2 regions of the Stenotrophomonas rhizophila genome follow, and region 2 is predicted to be linked to the other one. Evidence: predicted binding sites of a transcription regulator. Region 2 holds the regulator's gene; the other holds the start of a gene.
The links. The regulator FliA, encoded in region 2, starts transcription of late flagellar genes. The targets are predictions, from matches to a motif close to TAAAGTTTNNCNNNCNNNGGCCGATAA.
Positions count from the first base shown of each region.

Region 1: the regulator FliA is predicted to act here: its motif matches at 6,509-6,535, upstream of BAY15_RS17835 (GGDEF domain-containing protein).

Region 1 covers NZ_CP016294.1:4,000,987-4,009,641, reverse strand. Annotated here, with positions in the region: gene BAY15_RS17850 (phosphoglycerol transferase I) at 1-1,840, opposite strand, end outside; gene BAY15_RS17845 (ABC1 kinase family protein) at 2,059-3,699, opposite strand; gene BAY15_RS17840 (DUF808 domain-containing protein) at 3,879-4,820, shown strand; gene BAY15_RS17835 (GGDEF domain-containing protein) at 4,896-6,449, opposite strand; gene BAY15_RS17830 (NAD-dependent dehydratase) at 6,585-7,217, shown strand; gene BAY15_RS17825 (dihydrolipoamide acetyltransferase family protein) at 7,292-8,655, opposite strand, start outside.
Region 2 covers NZ_CP016294.1:2,078,112-2,086,766, forward strand. Annotated here, with positions in the region: gene BAY15_RS09375 (ParA family protein) at 1-406, opposite strand, end outside; gene motD (flagellar motor protein MotD) at 411-1,403, opposite strand; gene BAY15_RS09385 (flagellar motor protein) at 1,405-2,145, opposite strand; gene BAY15_RS09390 (chemotaxis protein CheA) at 2,215-4,047, opposite strand; gene BAY15_RS09395 (protein phosphatase CheZ) at 4,052-4,666, opposite strand; gene cheY (chemotaxis response regulator CheY) at 4,666-5,058, opposite strand; gene BAY15_RS09405 (RNA polymerase sigma factor FliA) at 5,075-5,821, opposite strand; gene BAY15_RS09410 (MinD/ParA family ATP-binding protein) at 5,818-6,705, opposite strand; gene BAY15_RS09415 (AAA family ATPase) at 6,692-8,566, opposite strand.

The DNA.
Region 1 (8,655 bases), 1.9 Mb from region 2:
TGCGACGGCCCTTCTGCGTGATCATGTGTGCCTGGCGGATGCTCGGGCGCGGGCCGTTGAACGGGTCCAGCGGCGCATCGACGGCGAAGCCCTCGCGCAGCTGGTCGTCGCGGTAGAGTTTGATGCCCTTGTCGCGGTTGACCAGCATCGCGCACCAATCGCCATCGGCCGAACCGTCTTCGAAGGCGGTGCAGCGGTCCACATAGGCCAGCGTATTGTCCGGATCGGCCAGGTCGAACTGCTTGGAGGTGTTTTCCAGGTAGACCGATTTCAGGTCCCATTGCTTGTCGTATTCGAGCAGCACCGGCGGCTGCACATGCTGCAGGCCGATCACCACCTGGTTCTCTTCGTCGATACGCAGCTGGCGGGTCTTGTCGCCCAGCCACAGCGAGCGCGAGAAGGCCAGGTAGCGCGGGAAGTCCCTGCCGTCATCGCGGAACGCCGCCGCGCTGGCGCTGGCGGGACGCTCGGGCTGCAGCAGCGAACGGCCAAACCCGATTTCGCCGATCTCCGGCTCGATCAGGCTGAGCAGCGTGGCGCCCGAATCCAGCGTGGAGCCGTGCTGCGCGTCCAGCTGGCGCGGGGCGATATCCTTGCCCAGGAACAGCAGCATGTTTTCGCGTTTCTGCTTGGCCAGGATGTGGCTCAGGTCGTTGGGCATGGCCAGGTGGTCGGACGCGATCACGATCAAGGTGTCGTCGCCATACGGGCTGGCCTGGATGCGGTCGACCAGCTTGGAAATCAGCCCATCGGTGCACTTGAGCGCATTGAGCAGGCCGATATCGCCGTAGTCGCTGGTGTAGCGGGTTCGCTTGCACGCCACCGGCAGGTGCCCGGCAGGGTGGTGGGTATCCATCGTCAGCGTGGTCAGCATGAACGGCTGGCCAGCCTTGGACAGCTGCATGAAGCGGTCATACGCCTTGTCCAGCAGCACATCGTCATGCACGCCCCAGGTGGAAAAGTGCGACCGGGCGATCTTCTGCTGTTTGAACCAGGCCAGGTCGTCCACCGCGTCGAAACCGTGCGTGGCCAGGAACTGGCCCTTGCCGGCGAACAGGCCATTGGCACCGCCCAGGTAGTGGTTGGTGTAGCCCTGCTGCTTGAGGTAATCACCCAGGCACACCGCTTCCGGGAGGAAACTGCCCATGCGGTCCATGCTGTTTTCATCGCCCTGCGCGGTGGTCAGCGGTACGCCGCACATCGACGACACCAGCCCGGCGATGGTCCAGCCACCGCCTTCGGCCGAGACCAGCCCGCGCACATCCAGCGCCTGGCCGGCAAGGCGGTTGAGGTTGGGCATCAGGCCGGGGAAGGTGGCTTCATCCAGATAGGTGCGTTCCAGGCTTTCGCCGTAGATCCACACGATGTTGCGTGGCTTGCGCAGCGGCTGCTGCGGCACACGGTATTCGGGGGCCACCATGCTGTAGTCGACCGGGCGCATCTGCTGGTACAGGCGCTGGCCGTCGCGGTAAAGCGGGCTGACCCCGATCGCCAGCACCCAGACGGCCAGGAACCCGGCGAACACGCCGCGACCATGCGCGCTTCGGTGCCAGCGTTTGATGCGCGGGGTCAGCAGCGGCAGCAGCGAGAGCAGGGCCAGGGCGATGAAGCCAGCGATGTAGCCCTTGAAGTCCGAGACGCCGGCGCCTTCCATGTCGGCGCCCAGGTGGTACAGCGTTGCCGCATTCAGGCCATCACCGGAGAGCTTGTTGATCAGCCACCACGCACTGAGCGTCAACAGCAGCAGCGACATCAGGCTTGCCTTCCACCATGCCCAGCGACCTGAAGCGAGCAGCAACCAGGTGAGCAGCAACAGCGACAGCAGCAGGATCCAGAGCATGGGCATCATCGGCAGCGGAGACAGGTGCGATCGGCTGCCCAAACACACCCACATGACAGGCCGATGACCCGATCATGCCTGCACGAACCTGACTGAAATGTTTGTTGGAAACACGCTGTGCGCGCTTACACCGCATTGCATTGGAAAGGGTAAAACGCACGTGAAGACGGCACGCTTTCGCGTGCCGTCCTCATCACCTGGCATGGGCGCGCTGGCGTCTACCGATGCCCGCGTTCTTCCCTTGAACGTGCGCGCCGATCAAACAGCAATGCACTGAGGATGATGCCCAGGCCAAGGAATACACCGATCAGCATCAACGTGAATGCGATGGCCGGATACCCGAACAGGTGCCACCCGGTATCGACCTTCATCATCATTGCTGCAGCAAGAATCAAGGCTGCAGTGACAATGCCCGCCGACACGCGGTTGGCGATCTTCTGCAGGTTTTCCATCAGCCGGGATTCTTCCAGCCCGGTGACTTTCATCTGCAGGCGGTTCTCGGCCAGCAGCGCGAGGATGTCCGACATCTTGCGCGGGCCCTCGCGCAGCAGCTGCTGCACTTCCATCGCTTCACTGGCCAGGTTGGCGGCCGACAGCGACTTCTTCAGGCGCGCACGCATGACGTGCTGCAGTTGGCGCTCGACGATGCGGCGCGTATCCAGGTCCGGCGACAGCAGCCGGCACACCGTCTCCAGATTCAGCAGCGCCTTGCCCAGCAGGCTCAGCTCCGGCGGCGTGCGCAGCCCGCTGGCAGTGGCGATGCGTACCAGGTCCAGCACCACGCGGCCTTCCGAGAACGTGCCGCTGGCGGCATAGCGCGCGATGACCTGGCCGGTTTCGCGCAGGTAGCGCTCTTCGTCGAAGGCTTCCAGTCGCGTACTGATGCCGATGATCTCGTCGGCCACTTCTTCGCCGCGCCCGTCCACGGCGGCGAACAGCAGTTTCAACAGCCGCTCGCGCAGGCGCGGCGGCATGTGCGCCACCATGCCCAGGTCGAAGATTGCCAACCGGCCTTCAGGTGTGACCCGCAGGTTGCCCGGATGGGGATCGGCATGGATCTCACCATGCACGAAGATCTGGTCGATGTAGCCACGGATCAGCGCCGCCGCCAGCGGTTCCATCGGCTCTTCGGTGCGGCGCACGTCGGGAATCATATCCACGCGCACGCCCTGCGCCAGCTCCATGGTCAGCACGCGGTGGCTGCAGTAGTCCCAGATCGGCTGCGGCACCCACAGCGGCTTGAACGGGCGCAGGTGCTGGCCGAAGCGCTGAAGGTTCTCGGCTTCGGCCTGGTAGTCCAGTTCCTGCATGAGCGTCTTGGCGAACTCGTTCAGCCAGTCGCGCAGGCGTACCCGGCGTCCCACCTGGGTGAGGTGGTCGGCGGCCAATGCGAAGCTGCGCAGTACCTCCAGGTCCGAGCGCAGCTGTGCTGCCACTTCCGGCTTCTGTACCTTTACCGCCACTTCGCGGCCATCATGCAGCTGCGCGCGGTGCACCTGCGCGATGGACGCGCAGCCCAGCGGCACCGGGTCGAAGCTGGAAAACAGCTTGGACACCGGCGCGCCCAGCTCCTGTTCGATGATGGTGTAGATGCGCTCGACCGGGATCGGCGCGACCTTCTCCTGCATCCGCTCCAGCGCGGTGGCGAATTCCACCGGCACCATGTCCGGGCGGGTGGAGAGCATCTGGCCGAGCTTGACGAAGGTCGGGCCGAGCGATTCCAGGTCGGTGACGAACTGCTCGGGGTTGCCCTCCGGCGGCAGGTCGTGGACCGCGCGCGAATCCAGGTTCATCCCGGAAAACACCCCGGAATGGCGGTAGCGCAGCAGCAGGCGCAGGATCTGGCTGCGGCGGTTCATGCCTTTGACCAGCGACGGCGAGCCGGGAACAACGGGCGTGGTATTCAAGCAGGGCTCCGGGGCAGGACAGATCGGCAGTGTCGCTGCAGGGCGGTGGTGGGGCGGTGAATCCGGCCGATCTTCCACGAACGTGCCCGGATCGGTCAGAATCGGCGCCACCCTCTGATTTCTGGATTGCCATGGCCGGTGCCAGCCTGTTTGCGTTGCTCGACGATATTGCCGCCCTGCTGGACGACGTTTCGATATTGACCAAGGTGGCGGCCAAGAAGACCGCCGGCGTGCTGGGCGACGACCTGGCGCTGAACGCGCAGCAGGTGACCGGGGTCAATGCCAACCGGGAACTGCCGGTGGTGTGGGCGGTGGCCAAGGGCTCGCTGGTGAACAAGGCGATCCTGGTGCCGGCGGCGCTGGCGATCAGCGCGCTGGAAGCCTGGCTCAAGGGCAAGGGCTTCCCGATCCCGATCGTGGTGCCGTTGATGATGATCGGTGGCGCGTTCCTCTGCTACGAAGGCGTGGAAAAGCTGGCGCACCGTTTCCTGCATTCGCAGGAGGAAGACGAACAGCAGAAGGCGGCGCGGCTCAAGGCGCTGGCCGACGAGAAGGTCGACATGGTGGCGTGGGAGAAGGACAAGGTGAAGGGGGCGATCCGCACCGACTTCATCCTGTCGGCCGAAATCATCGTGTTGTCGCTGGGCGTGGTATCGGCCGCCCCGTTCCTCAACCAGGTCACCGCGCTGGTGGTGATCGCGCTGGGCATGACGGTGTTCGTCTACGGGCTGGTGGCCGGTATCGTGAAGCTGGACGACGCGGGCCTGTACCTGTCGAAGAAGGGTGGGGCGATGGCGGCATTCGGCCGTGGCCTGGTGGCGTCGGCGCCCTGGCTGATGAAGTTCCTGTCGGTGGCCGGCACCCTGGCCATGTTCCTGGTCGGCGGCGGCATCCTGGTGCATAACGTGCCGGCGGTGCATCACTTCGTGCTGGGCATCGCCGGCAAGGTCGCGCCGTGGGGCTGGCTGGTGGAAGCGGGCGCGAACCTGGTAGTGGGTGTGGTGGCCGGTGCGATCGTGCTGGCGGCGGTGACCGCGTTCCAGAAGATGCGTGGGAAGACGCCGGCGCATTGACCACGCAACACAATGACAACCCAACGGTACCATCGGTCCACGGTCACCGGTCACCATCGAGTTGCGTGGTGGGATTCACCCAGCCTGGACGCGGTTCTTGCCTACGCGTTTGGCCGCATACAGCGCCGCATCCGCGCGCTTCAACAGGGCCTCGCCGGTTTCGCCGGGCTGCCACTGGCTCAGGCCCGCGCTGAAATGCACCAGCACCCGGTGGCCGTCGAGCTCCACCGGCCGCTGCGCCAGCGAGCGCTGCAGGCGCAGCACGGTGGACATGCTGTCCGCGCCCGGGGTTTCCGGCATCAGCAGCACGAACTCGTCACCACCGATACGCGCAATGGTGTCGGTACTGCGCAGCAGCAGCTGGCATACCGTGACCAGGTGGCGCAGGATCGCGTCGCCACCGGGATGCCCGTAGCTGCTGTTGGTCTGGTGGAAGTCGTCCAGGTCCAGCAGCGCCAGCGCCAGCGGATGTGAGTGCCGCTCCGCGCGGGCCAGCTCACGTTCCAGCAGCTCGTCAAAGCCGCGCCGGTTGAGCGCGCCGGTCAGCGGATCGGTGCGCACCAGCCCGGACACATCGCGCAGTTCCTGTTCGAGTTCGGCAATGCGTGCCTCGGCCTGCTCGACCTCGCGGCGCGCGTTGCCCAGATGGTCGCGCGCCTGCAAGGCCTGCTCCTGCACCCGCCCGGTGTCCTGCAGCACGTCCTGCAGCAGCTGGTTGAGATCGGCGATGCTGCGCGCCTCCTTCAGCGCGAGCGCATAGCTGCTGATCCGGTCGTGGTACTCGCCGGTGCTGACCGCCATGCCGTCCAGGCGCTCGATGAAGCCGCCCATCAGGCTCTTCATGGCCGCCTTGGATTCGACGATGCCCTGCTTGAGCAGGCCCTGCTTGTAGATCACCTCGCGCAGGTTGGCGCGCGCCTGTTCGACCGAGTCGCGGTCCAGTGGCCCGCTGATCAGTGCGCGCACCGCATGCACCTGGCCGTGCAGCCAGCTGCTGTCGTCGAGCAGCTCGCCGATGTTGTCCAGCAGCAGGTCGAACAGGCTCAGCAGCAGTTCCTGCTGCTCCTGCCAGCCATCACTGCGCACCCCGATCTGGTGGGTCAGTTCGCGCAGCCGCAGCTCCAGCGGCTGCAGTGGCTGGCCGGGATGCCATTGGCGCAGGTCGGCGGCCAACTGCACCGGCTCGTCCTTCAGCTCGGGCATGTTCTGCAGCAGGCTGGCCACGGTCACGCCCAGGGTCAGGCGCAGCAGCTCGCGCAGGCGCAGGCTGTCGGGCTGGCCGTCGGGGCTGTCCTGTTCGATGGTGCGGATGTACTTGTCGATCAGCTGGCGCATGGCGCGGCCATAGCTGACCCAGTCGGCACTGCGCTGCGCCGACTGCAGGCGCAGGCCCATGTCACCCAGCTCGCCGGGCAGGGTGGACATGCCGTGGGCGAACGCGGCCAGCAGTGGTTCGGGCTGGTCGGCCCCGGCGAACAGGCGCTGCAGCATCGCGCTGCTGCCGCCCTTGAGCGCGGGGGCGTCCGCTGCCGCGCCGGCCGCGCTGTCCTTCGCCTGCCGGCGCAACAGCAGCCGACCCACGGCGGTGCCGGGGCTGGGGCTGGGAAGAGCGTCCTGCGGGTCCTTCATGCGGCGGGTCCTGATGGGTCACCGGCTGCGGGCGCCGGACGGGGGGAGACGTTGGAACAGTATCGGCGGCGGTGTCGCGGGCTTGAACCCGGCGCTGTGCCACGATGGTAGGGAATCGGACGGCAGGAGTATGCGATGAAGGTGATGCTGGTGGGCGCGACCGGGCTGGTCGGCGGGCAGGTACTGCAACACCTCCTGGACGACGGGCGCTGCGACGCGGTGGTGGCGCCGACACGGCGTGCGCTGGGGATATCCAGCCCCGCGCTGCTCAACCCGGTGGTGGACTTCGAGCAGCTGCCGCTGGAGGCGGACTGGTGGACGGTGGACGCGGTGATCTGCGCCTTGGGCAGCACGATCCGGCAGGCCGGCAGCCGCGAGGTGTTTGCCCGGATCGACCATGACTACCCGCTCCAGGTGGCGACGCAGGCGCGGGCACGTGGCGCGCACGCGTTCGTGCTGAACTCGGCGAAAGGTGCCGACGCTGGGTCGCGGATCTTCTACAACCAGGTGAAGGGAAGGCTGGAGCAGGACTTGCGCGGTATCGGCTACCCGTCGCTGACCCTGGTGCGACCGGGGCTGATCGGCGGCGAGCGCAGCGAGCGCCGCACCGGCGAGCACCTGGCCAGCCTGGTACTGGGCGCGCTGGGGCCGGTGCTGCCCCGCGCATGGCGGATCAATCCCGCCGAGCGCATCGCCGCTGCGATGGTCGAAGCGGCACTTCGACCACAGCTTGGCGTCCAGGTGATCGGATCCGCCCAACTGGCGTGATGCGCCATGCGCGAAAACGATGACGGCCACCCTGGGGTGGCCGCCATCGCATCAGACACATCCGGGCGGATGGATCAGTTCGCCAGGGCCAGGTCGTCCAGCATCGCGCGCAGGAAGCGCGCCGCTTCACCGCCGGTGGCAGCGCGGTGGTCGAACGTGACCGACAGCGGGATCACCTTGTGCGCTTCCACGCCGCCCATCACCGGGGTCATCTGGTGGCGGGCGCGCCCGGCACCGACGATGGCCACGCACGGCGGCACCACGACCGGGGTCGCGTAGCGGCCGGCGAACATGCCGAAGTTGGACAGCGAGATGGTGTAACCGCTCAGCTCGGAGGCCGCGATCGAACGTGCTTCCACCTGCTCGCGCAGGCGGTTCACGCCTTCGCGGATGCCACGCGCATCCAGCACGTCGGCATTGCGCAGGGCGGGCACGAACAGGCCATCGTCGGTGTCCACCGCGATGCCCACGTCCACGTGCGCGTGCAGGGTGCGGGTCAGCGCATCGCCATCGAACCAGGCATTGAGCGCCGGCACCTTCTGGCACCCCACCACGATGGCGCGCACCAGGCGGGCGGTGACGTCGTTGCCCGGCACCCAGGCGTGGATATCGGCGTCGTCGTTCAGCGTGGTCGGCACGACCTTGCTGTGCGCGTCGGCCATCACCCGCGCCATGTTGCGGCGCACGCCCTTCAGCGGTTCCGGCTGGCCCTTGGCGACCACGCCCGGCGGCTGGGTACGCATCGGCTTGCCCGCAGCCGACAACGGGGCGCGGGCATCGGCAGCGCGGGAGACCGGTGCGGCAGCGGCCACCGGGGCAGCGGCTGCAGGTGCAGCGGCCGCTGCCGCCGGCGCGGCGCCGACCTTGGCGCTCCCGTCGGCGGCGGCCTGCTTGACGTCGGCCATGGTCACCGCGCCATCGGCACCGGTGGCGCGCACGCGGCCCAGGTCCACGCCCAGCTTGCGCGCGGTGGCACGCACCGCCGGCACGGCCTTGACCCCGCCGACCGCCACCGCCTGTTCGGCGTGCACGGCATTGGAGCTCTGCATCGCGCCGACCACGGTGCCCGCGTCATCGCGCTCGGCGCCCGGCTTGGCGATCTCGCCACCGTCATCGGACGCCACCACCTTGTCCGGCTGGGCCGGGGCGGGCTGGCCGGTGCTCGGCGTGGCCGCCGGGGCAGCGTGGCCATGGCTGTGGCCGGTGTCCTGGCCATCGGCGCGCTGCGGCAGGTTCGGGTCCAGTTCGAACTGGGCCAGCACGCTGCCGGTGGGAATGATGTCGCCGGCGCCGCCGGCCAGCTTCAGCACCTTGCCGGAGAACGGCGAGGGCACTTCAACCACGGCCTTGGCGGTCTCCATCGAGACCAGCGGCTCGTCCAGCGTGATCACGTCGCCTTCCTTGACGAACCACTCGACGATGGTGGCGTCGGGCAGGC
Region 2 (8,655 bases):
TGATCATCAGCAGGCCCAGCGTGGGCGCGCAGTCGAGCAGGATGTAGTCGTGCTGGCCCTGGTGGCGGGTCATCGCGTGCTGCAGGGCCAGGCCCAGGCCGGGCTGGTTGGCGCTGCGCCGTTCGAGCGTAGCCAGCGCGGCCTGCGCGCAGATGAAGTCCAGGCCGGGCACCTGGCTGTGGTGGGCCAGGCTGCCCAGTTCGGCCGGCGGGGTGCCGAACAGCTCCAGTACGCCGGCCGGCGGCGGATCCAGCGGCACGCCGAAAGCGCGGGTCAGCGAGGAGTGCGGATCGAGGTCGATCAGCAGCACGCGGTGGCCCAGGGCGGCCAGGCCGCGGCCGAGCGCGAGGGTGGTGGTGGTCTTGCCCACGCCGCCCTTCTGGTTGGCGATTGCCCAGATACGCATCGGCTTACTCCTTCATTGCGGGGGGAACGGCGGCGCCAACGCGGCTGCCGGCCGGCACCGGTGGCAGCTGCACCGGGGCGAGGGGGGAAACGGGGGAGGGCGTGGCCGGCGCCGGCGCGGTGCCGGTTTCGGCGGTGAGCTGCGGGCCCAGCGGGTCCGTGCCCTGCGCGGTGTCGGCCAGGATGATGACCATCACCCGGCGGTTGCGGTTGCGGCCCTGCGCGCTGGTGTTGTCTTCGCGCGGGCGGAACTGGCCATAGCCGACCATCGCCAGCCGCGCCGGCTGCACGCCCTGGTCGGCGAACAGGTGCACCACGCTGGCCGCACGCGCGGCCGACAGTTCCCAGTTGGACGGGAACAATGCGGTGGCGATCGGCACATCATCGGTGTGGCCTTCCACGCGCACGCCGTTGGGCGCGTCGTGCAACACCTGGGCCAGCGAAGACAGGGTGTCGCGTGCGTGCACGTCGAGCGTGGCCGAGCCGGTGGTGAACAGGATGTCGCTGTTGATCTCCACTTCGATCCACAGCTCGGTGCGGCGCACGGTGATCATGCCGCGGTCGATCAGCGGGGCCAGCGTGGCGGTGAGGCGGTCGGCGATGCTGTTGAGCTGGCGCTCTGCGGCCTGCAGCTGTTGCTGGTTGTGCACAGACACCGGCATGCGCATCTGCGAGGCCATCGCCGGCAGCAGGGTGGGGTCGTTGCTGGGCGACGGTGCCGACGGGCCAACGCGGTTGCCCGCCTTGATCACCGAGGGGCTGTCCCAGCCGCCACCCTGCACCTGCTGGTTGCCGACCTGCACCGGGTTGATGGTGCGCGGCGCGCCACCGAAGGCGGTGGTCAGGGCGTCGGCCATGACCCGGTACTTGCCTTCGTTGAGCGAGGAGATGGCGTACATGACCACGAAGAAGGCAAGCAGCAGCGTCATGAGGTCGGCGTAGGGAATCGCCCAGGCCTCATGGTTGGCGTGCTCTTCGTGGGCTTTGCGGCGGGCCATGTCAGTGCAGGAACCCCGACAGGTTGGTCTCGATGTTGCGCGGGTTCTCGCCCTGGGCAATCGAGATCAGGCCTTCGATGATCATTTCGCGGTCGCGGCTGTTGTGGTGGATCACGCTCTTGAGCTTGGCCGACACCGGCAGGAACAGCAGGTTGGCCGAGGCGATGCCGTAGATCGTGGCGGTGAACGCAGCGGCGATGCCGTGGCCGAGCTTGCTCGGGTCGGCCAGGTTCTTCATCACCGCGATCAGGCCGAGCACGGCGCCGATGATGCCCAGCGTGGGCGCGTAGATGCCCATGCCTTCGAACACCTTGGAGGCGGCCAGGTCCTGGCTTTCCTGGCTGCCCAGTTCGATTTCCATCATGTGCCGGATGGTTTCCGGCTCCACGCCGTCCACCAGCAGCTGCAGGCCCTTGCGCAGGAACGGGTCGTCCTGCGCGTCGACCTGGGCTTCCAGGCCGAGCAGGCCCTGGCGGCGGGCGATGTTGCTCCATTCCACGATCTGGCGGATCAGCTCGGCACGGTCGCTGGCCGGCGGGCGCACGACCCAGCGCACGATCTTGAAGGCGTGCTTGAACACGGCCGGCGAGGTGTGCAGCAGGATGGCGGCCAGGGTGCCGACGATGACGATCACGAAGGCGGCAGGGGACCACAGCGACGCCAGCCCGGCACCCTTGAGGATGCTGCCGCCGACCAGCGAGGCCAGGGCGAGGAAAAGTCCAATGAGGCTGAGTCTGTCCATTTGTCCGATATCGGCTTGCGGGTGGGGGACTTGAATTGCGGGGCTATCGGGGGTTCAGCCCCACGCATGTCAATCGTGCGGGGTGCGCAGGCCGTCCACGTCGAGGATCAGGGACATGCGGCCGTCGCCGATCAGGGTGGCGCCGGCGTAGCCGCGCAGGCCGCGCAGGGCCTTGGGCAGCGGCTTGATCACCACTTCCTCGCGGCCACGCACCTGGTCCACCACCAGCCCGAAGCGGGCTTCGCCGGCCTGCAGCACCACGATGGTGAGCAGGGGCGAGGGCGCCGGATCCACATCGAGCCAGTGGCGCAGGTCCACCAGCGGCAGGGTATGGGTCCTGCGGTCGAGCACGGCGCGGCCGTCGAACCAGCCCAGCGAGGTGTTCGGCGCGTGCAGCACTTCCATCACGCGTGCCAGCGGCAGTGCGTAGACGTCCTCGCCGGCCTGCACCAGCAGGGTCGGCAGGATCGCCAGGGTGAGCGGCACGCGGATCATGAAACGGCTGCCGCGGCCCAGTTCGGACTGGATCTGGATCTGGCCGCTGAGCTCGCGGATGCGCGACTGCACCACGTCCATGCCGACGCCACGACCGGAGATATCGGTGACTTCCTGCTTGGTCGAGAAGCCGGGCAGGAACACCAGGTGCAGGCATTCCTCGCTGGTCAGGCGGGCGGCGGCTTCGGGATCGATCAGGCCCTTTTCGCGGGCCTTGGCGCGCAGGCGCTCGGGGTCGATGCCGGCGCCGTCGTCCTGCACTTCAATGCTGACGTAGTCGCCTTCCTGCTGCGCGGACAGGCGCACGTTGCCGCTGCGTGTCTTGCCCTGGGCTTCGCGCAGCTCGGGCATTTCAATGCCGTGGTCGATCGCGTTGCGCACCAGGTGCACCAGCGGGTCGGCCAGGGCTTCGACCAGGTTGCGGTCCAGTTCGGTTTCCGCCCCGATCAGTTCCAGCTCCACTTCCTTCTTCAGGTTGCGGGCCACGTCGCGGGCGACCTTCGGGAAGCGTGAGAACACCTTGCCCACCGGCTGCATGCGGGTGCGCATCACCGCCGACTGCAGGCGCGCGGTGGCGATATCCAGCGTGGACACGGCGCGGTCCAGTTCTTCGTCGTGCAGGCGTGCACGCAGGGTCTTGAGCCGGTTGCGCGACAGCACCAGTTCGCCGATCAGGTTGACGATGGCATCCAGGCGCTTGGTATCCACGCGCACGGTGTGTTCGGCTTCGGCCACCGGCTTGTTGACGGCCGGCTTGGCCGGGGCCGGAGCGGCGACCGGGCGCGGCGCGACGGCCGGGGCGGGTGCCGCTGCGGCCACGCTCTGCGCGCCGGGAGCGGCGCCGCCATGCAGCTGGTCGAGCAGGGCTTCGAATTCGTCTTCGCCGATCAGGCCATCGTCGTTCTTTTTCGCCACGGCAGTGGGAGCCGCGCCGCCGTGCAGGGTATCCAGCAGGGCTTCGAATTCATCGTCGGTGATGAGCTCGCCGCTCGAGGCGGCCGCCGTCGCGGCCGGTGCCGGCGTGGCCGGTCCGTTGACGTCGAACTGCGCGATCAGTTCCGGCGGGGCATAGCCCGGCTCGGTGCCGGCGGCCACCGAATCCAGCATCGACTGCAGGTAATCCAGCGATTGCTGGCCGGCGTCGAAATGGTGGGCCTGCAGCACGGCCTGGCCCGAGCGGGCCATGCCAAGGGTTTCTTCGGCGGCGTGGCACAGCTCGACCATGGCCTGGATGCCCAGGAAGCCGGCACCGCCCTTGAGCGTGTGGAACCCGCGGAACACCGCGTTGAGCTGGTCGCTGTCCTGGGGCGACTGCTCCAGCGACACCAGCTGTTCGCCGAGGCGATCCAGGATCTCCTGGGCCTCGAGGATGAAGTCTGCAGCAATGTCGTCTGGAACAGCACTCATGGTTTCAAAGCCCCAAATCGGAAAGCAGGTCGTCGGCGTCGACCTGTGACACCTGATGGCGGTCCAGGCCGCTCACGGCCGGACCGGCCAGGCCGTTGTCGCGCTTGTGCGCGCTGTCGTCCGGCGGCGGCAGGCCGAGCGCGCCGAAGCCTTCGTGCACGCGGCGCACGATGCCCACCACGCGGCGGATGATCTGCCCGGTGAGATCCTGGTAGCTCTGGGTGAGCGCGATCTCGGTGAGGTTGTGGCGGATGCGGTCCAGCTGCTGGTCCTGGTCCGGGCTCAGCCCGTTGGCACGCAGCTGCTCGGTGAGCGCGCGGCATTCCTCGGCCAGGTCCAGGGTGCGGTGGGTGGCCTGTTCGGTCATCGCCACCACGTGGTCCAGGCGCGCGCAGGCATCGTCAAGCTCGCCGGCTTCGCTGGGCAGGGTGGGCAGTTCGCCCAGCGCCTGGCCCAGTTCGCGGGCAAGGCGGTTCAGCCCGGCCATCATCGGCTGGGTGCGCAGCGCGGCCAGGGCGTCGATTTCCCGGCGCCAGCCGGCTTCGTCGCCGCTTTCCAGCGCGGCCAGGGCATCCTGCAGGCGCTGCACCAGCGCCGATTTGTCGCGAAGGGTTTCCATCACGCGCTGGCCGCCAGGCGCTCGAAGATCTTGCCGAGCTTTTCTTCCAGGGTCTGGGCGGTGAACGGCTTGATGATGTAGCCGTTCACGCCGGACTGGGCGGCTTCAATGATCTGCTCGCGCTTGGCTTCGGCGGTGACCATCAGCACCGGCAGGGTCTTGAGCTTGGCGTCGGCGCGGATCGCCTTGAGCAGGTCGATACCGGTCATGACCGGCATGTTCCAGTCGGTGACCACGAAATCGAACGACTGGCTCTGCAGCAGGGCCAGCGCGGCATGCCCGTCCTCGGCTTCGGCCGTATTGGTGAAGCCCAGATCGCCCAGCAGGTTCTTGACGATACGACGCATGGTCGAGAAGTCGTCGACGATCAGGATACGCATGTTCTTGTTCAAAGCACTTTCCTCGGTATCAAGTGTTCTCGAGGCCGGCGTCGGCCGCCTCGAAGATCTTCAGTCGGCCACGCAGGCGCAGCACTGCCTGGCCATGGATCTGGCAGACGCGCGACTCGCTGACGCCGAGCACCGCGCCGATCTCTTTCAGGTTCAGTTCCTGCTCGTAGTACAGCGACAGCACCAGCTGTTCGCGTTCGGGCAGCAGGCCGATCGCATTGCCCAGCTCGCGGCCGAATTCGCCGCGCTCCAGCACCTGCTGCGGAGTCGGGCCGCCCTGGGCGACGGTATCCAGCTCGCCCTGGTCTTCGATCCGCGATTCCAGGCTCAGCACCTGGCCACGCGCGGCGTCTTCCATCAGGCGCAGGTAGTCGGGCAGCGGCATGTCCATCGCGGCGGCCACTTCGGTGGCGCTGGCGGCGCGGCCGGTGGTCTGCTCCAGCCGGCGGATGGTGGACGCGGCGTCGCGGGCACGGCGGTGCACCGAACGCGGCACCCAGTCGCCGCGGCGGATCTCGTCGATCATCGAGCCGCGGATGCGGATCGAGGCGTAGGTTTCGAACGAGGCGCCCTGGTCGGCGTCGTAGCTGCGCGAGGCCTCGATCAGGCCCATCATGCCGGCCTGGATCAGGTCGTCGACTTCAACGCTGGCCGGCAGGCGTGCGGCCAGGTGGTGGGCGATGCGCCGGACCAGGTCCGAGTGCTGGGCAATGCACTCGTTGGCAGCGGCGCGCTGCACCTCTTTGTATTGTGCGGCGCCTTTCATGCGGTCACCCCGCGTTGCTTGAGGATGCGTTCCAGGAAGAATTCAACGCCGCCGCGCGGCTCGGTCGGGGCCTGCCAGCGGGCGGTGCGCCGGGCGATCTCGGCGATCGCCTGCGCCGACGGGCTGGACGGGTAGGCCTTCACCACCGGCTGCTGGCGCTGCACCGACAGGCGCAACCAGTCGTCCTGCGGCACGCAGCCCAGGTAGTTCAGCGAGACATCGGCCAGGAACTTGTCACAGACCCGGCTCAGCTTTTCGTAGAGCACGCGGCCTTCGTTCGGATCACGCACCATGTTGGCGACCACCTGGATGCGGTCCACGCCACGTTCGCGCGAGAGCACCTTGATCAGCGCATAGGCATCGGTGATCGAGGCCGGTTCGTCGCAGACCACCACCACGGTGTCCTGGGCGGCCTGGCAGAAGGTGAGCACGCCGTCGGTGATGCCGGCGGCGGTGTCGACCACCATGAAGTCCAGATCGCGTTCCAGTTCGGAGAACACGTTGACCAGGCCCACGTGTTCGGCCGGCTGCAGTTCGGCCATGTGGCGGCGGCCCGACGCGGCCGGCACCACCAGCACGCCACCCGGGCCTTCCAGGATCACTTCATCCAGCGTGCAGCGCCCGGCGACCAGGTCGGCCAGGGTCAGCTTGGGCTGCAGGCCCAGGATCACATCGATGTTGGCCAGGCCCAGGTCGGCATCCAGCAGCAGCGTGCGCTTGCCCATGTCGGCCAGCGCCACGGCCAGGTTGGCCGACACATTGGTCTTGCCCACGCCGCCCTTGCCGCCGGTGACGGCGATGGTGCGGACCGGGCCCAGCGGCTGGCTGCGGGTGGCCGACAACGGGAAGGTCCTGGTCAGGTTTTCATACTCACGCGACGGCATGGTTCAACTCCGGGTTGCAGGGCATATCGGCCGCGCGGCGCAAATCTTCAAGGCGAAGTACAAGATTGGCTGCACTGGCCCGGTGCAGGTCTTCGGGAACGTCCTGCCCGTCGGTGACCCAGGTGATCGGCAGGCGGTGGTCGACGGCCACCGACAGCGCGGTACCGAAGCGGCCGGTCTCGTCCAGCTTGCTCAGCACCACGCCCTGCGGGTTGGCGCCGCTGAAGCGGCGGACCACCTCGTCCATGTCGCCGAAGCTGGTGTTGGCCGGCAGCACCAGCAGCGTGCGGATCTGCGGGGCGGCGCGGAGCCACTGCAGCTGGGCGGCCAGGGCGCGGTCACGCGGGCCCAGGCCGGCGGTGTCGATCAGCACCAGCTTGTAGTCCTTCAGGCGCTCCAGCAGCTGGGCCAGGTCGCTGCCACTGTTGGCTTCATGCACGGCGATGCCGAGCTGGCGGCCGAAGCCGTACAGCTGTTCGCGGGCGCCGATGCGGGCGGTATCGGTGGTGACCAGGGCCACGTCGCGGGCGGCGTGGGCTTCGGCGAAGCGCGAGGCCAGCTTGGCGATGGTGGTGGTCTTGCCGGCACCGGTGGGACCGACCAGGGCGATCACGCCGCCGGCCTCCAGCGGGTCGACCGGGGCGATCGGCAGCTTCTTGGACAGCAGCCCCAGCATCAGGCCACGGCCACGGTGGGCTTCGGTGTCCAGCGGGATCTGCAGGGCCACATCGCGGCAGATGCCGGCGTCGAAACCGTATTCGTCCATCAGGTCCAGCGCGGCGGCACGCACCGCCGAGCCGCGCAGGCGCTCGTCGGTGAAGCGGTTCATTTCGCGCTCGATGACGGTGCGCATGCCGGCCACTTCATTCCGCAGCTGGCGCAGTTCCTCATCGTCGCGGACCAGGGTGACCGGGGCGGCGACGGCAGGCACCGGGGCGGTGATGACCTCGGCCGGCACCGTCGGTTCGTTGGCGGCCTGCAGCGACGGCTCGACCGGTGCAGCAACGGTCATGGCGGCGACCGGCGCGGCGATGGCGTCCACAACCACCGGAGCGGGCGCGGCAAACACCGCCGAATCGTCGATCTGGATGGCCGGGCTGGCCGCGGCCGGGACCACCGGCACGGTTTCCCACAGCGGCGCCGCCGGGGCCTCAAGGGGAGCCCGCTGCATCTGCTGCGCCGGCATCTGCGGCAGCTGCGGCGGGATGCTGGTGCGGCCTGCCGGAGCGTGCATCTCGAACAGCGGTGCTTCGTCCAGCGGCGGGTCGATGATGAAGCGGGCGCGGTTGGCCGGGGCCGGCGCAGCGGCGCGGACCGGTGCTTCCACTGCCACCGGTGCGGCGTCGGCGACCGGCGCGACCACGGTGCGTTCGGCGGCGGCAGCCTGCTCAACATTGAACGGGGCGAAGATCTGTTCCGGCAGATGGGTGGCCGGCTGCACGTTGGCGCGGGCCAGGGTGGCGGCAAAGCCGCTGCTGCCCGGCGGCGGCACGATTTCGTTGGCGCTGTCCAGGGTGCGGCCGGTCGCGCCGACGGCGGCGCGGGCGAGGGCGGCCACGGCCGAGGTGGTGGCCGCCACCGGTTCCGGCGCGGCGGCCGGTGCCTTGCGGCGGGTCACCGCGGCGATCACCGCATCGGCGGCGTTGCGCGGGCGCGGGGCCGGCGGCGGCGGCGCCACGTCCTTGCGCGCCGCTTCCAGTGCACGCTGCACCGCGCCTTCGTCATAGTTCGCCGCGGCCACGATTTCCACGCCTTCCTCGATCCGGCGATTGGACAGGATCACGGCATCCGGACCGTGTTCCTTGCGCACCAGGTTCATGGCAGAGCGCATATCGGGAGCGACGAAGCGTTTGATTTTCATGCTGTGGTACCGGGACTGGGGCGGCTGGGGGGTGGAAGGGAAGCGCTGGTTGTCGGTGGTCTGCACGGTCCGGGTTTCCCTTCTTGTCC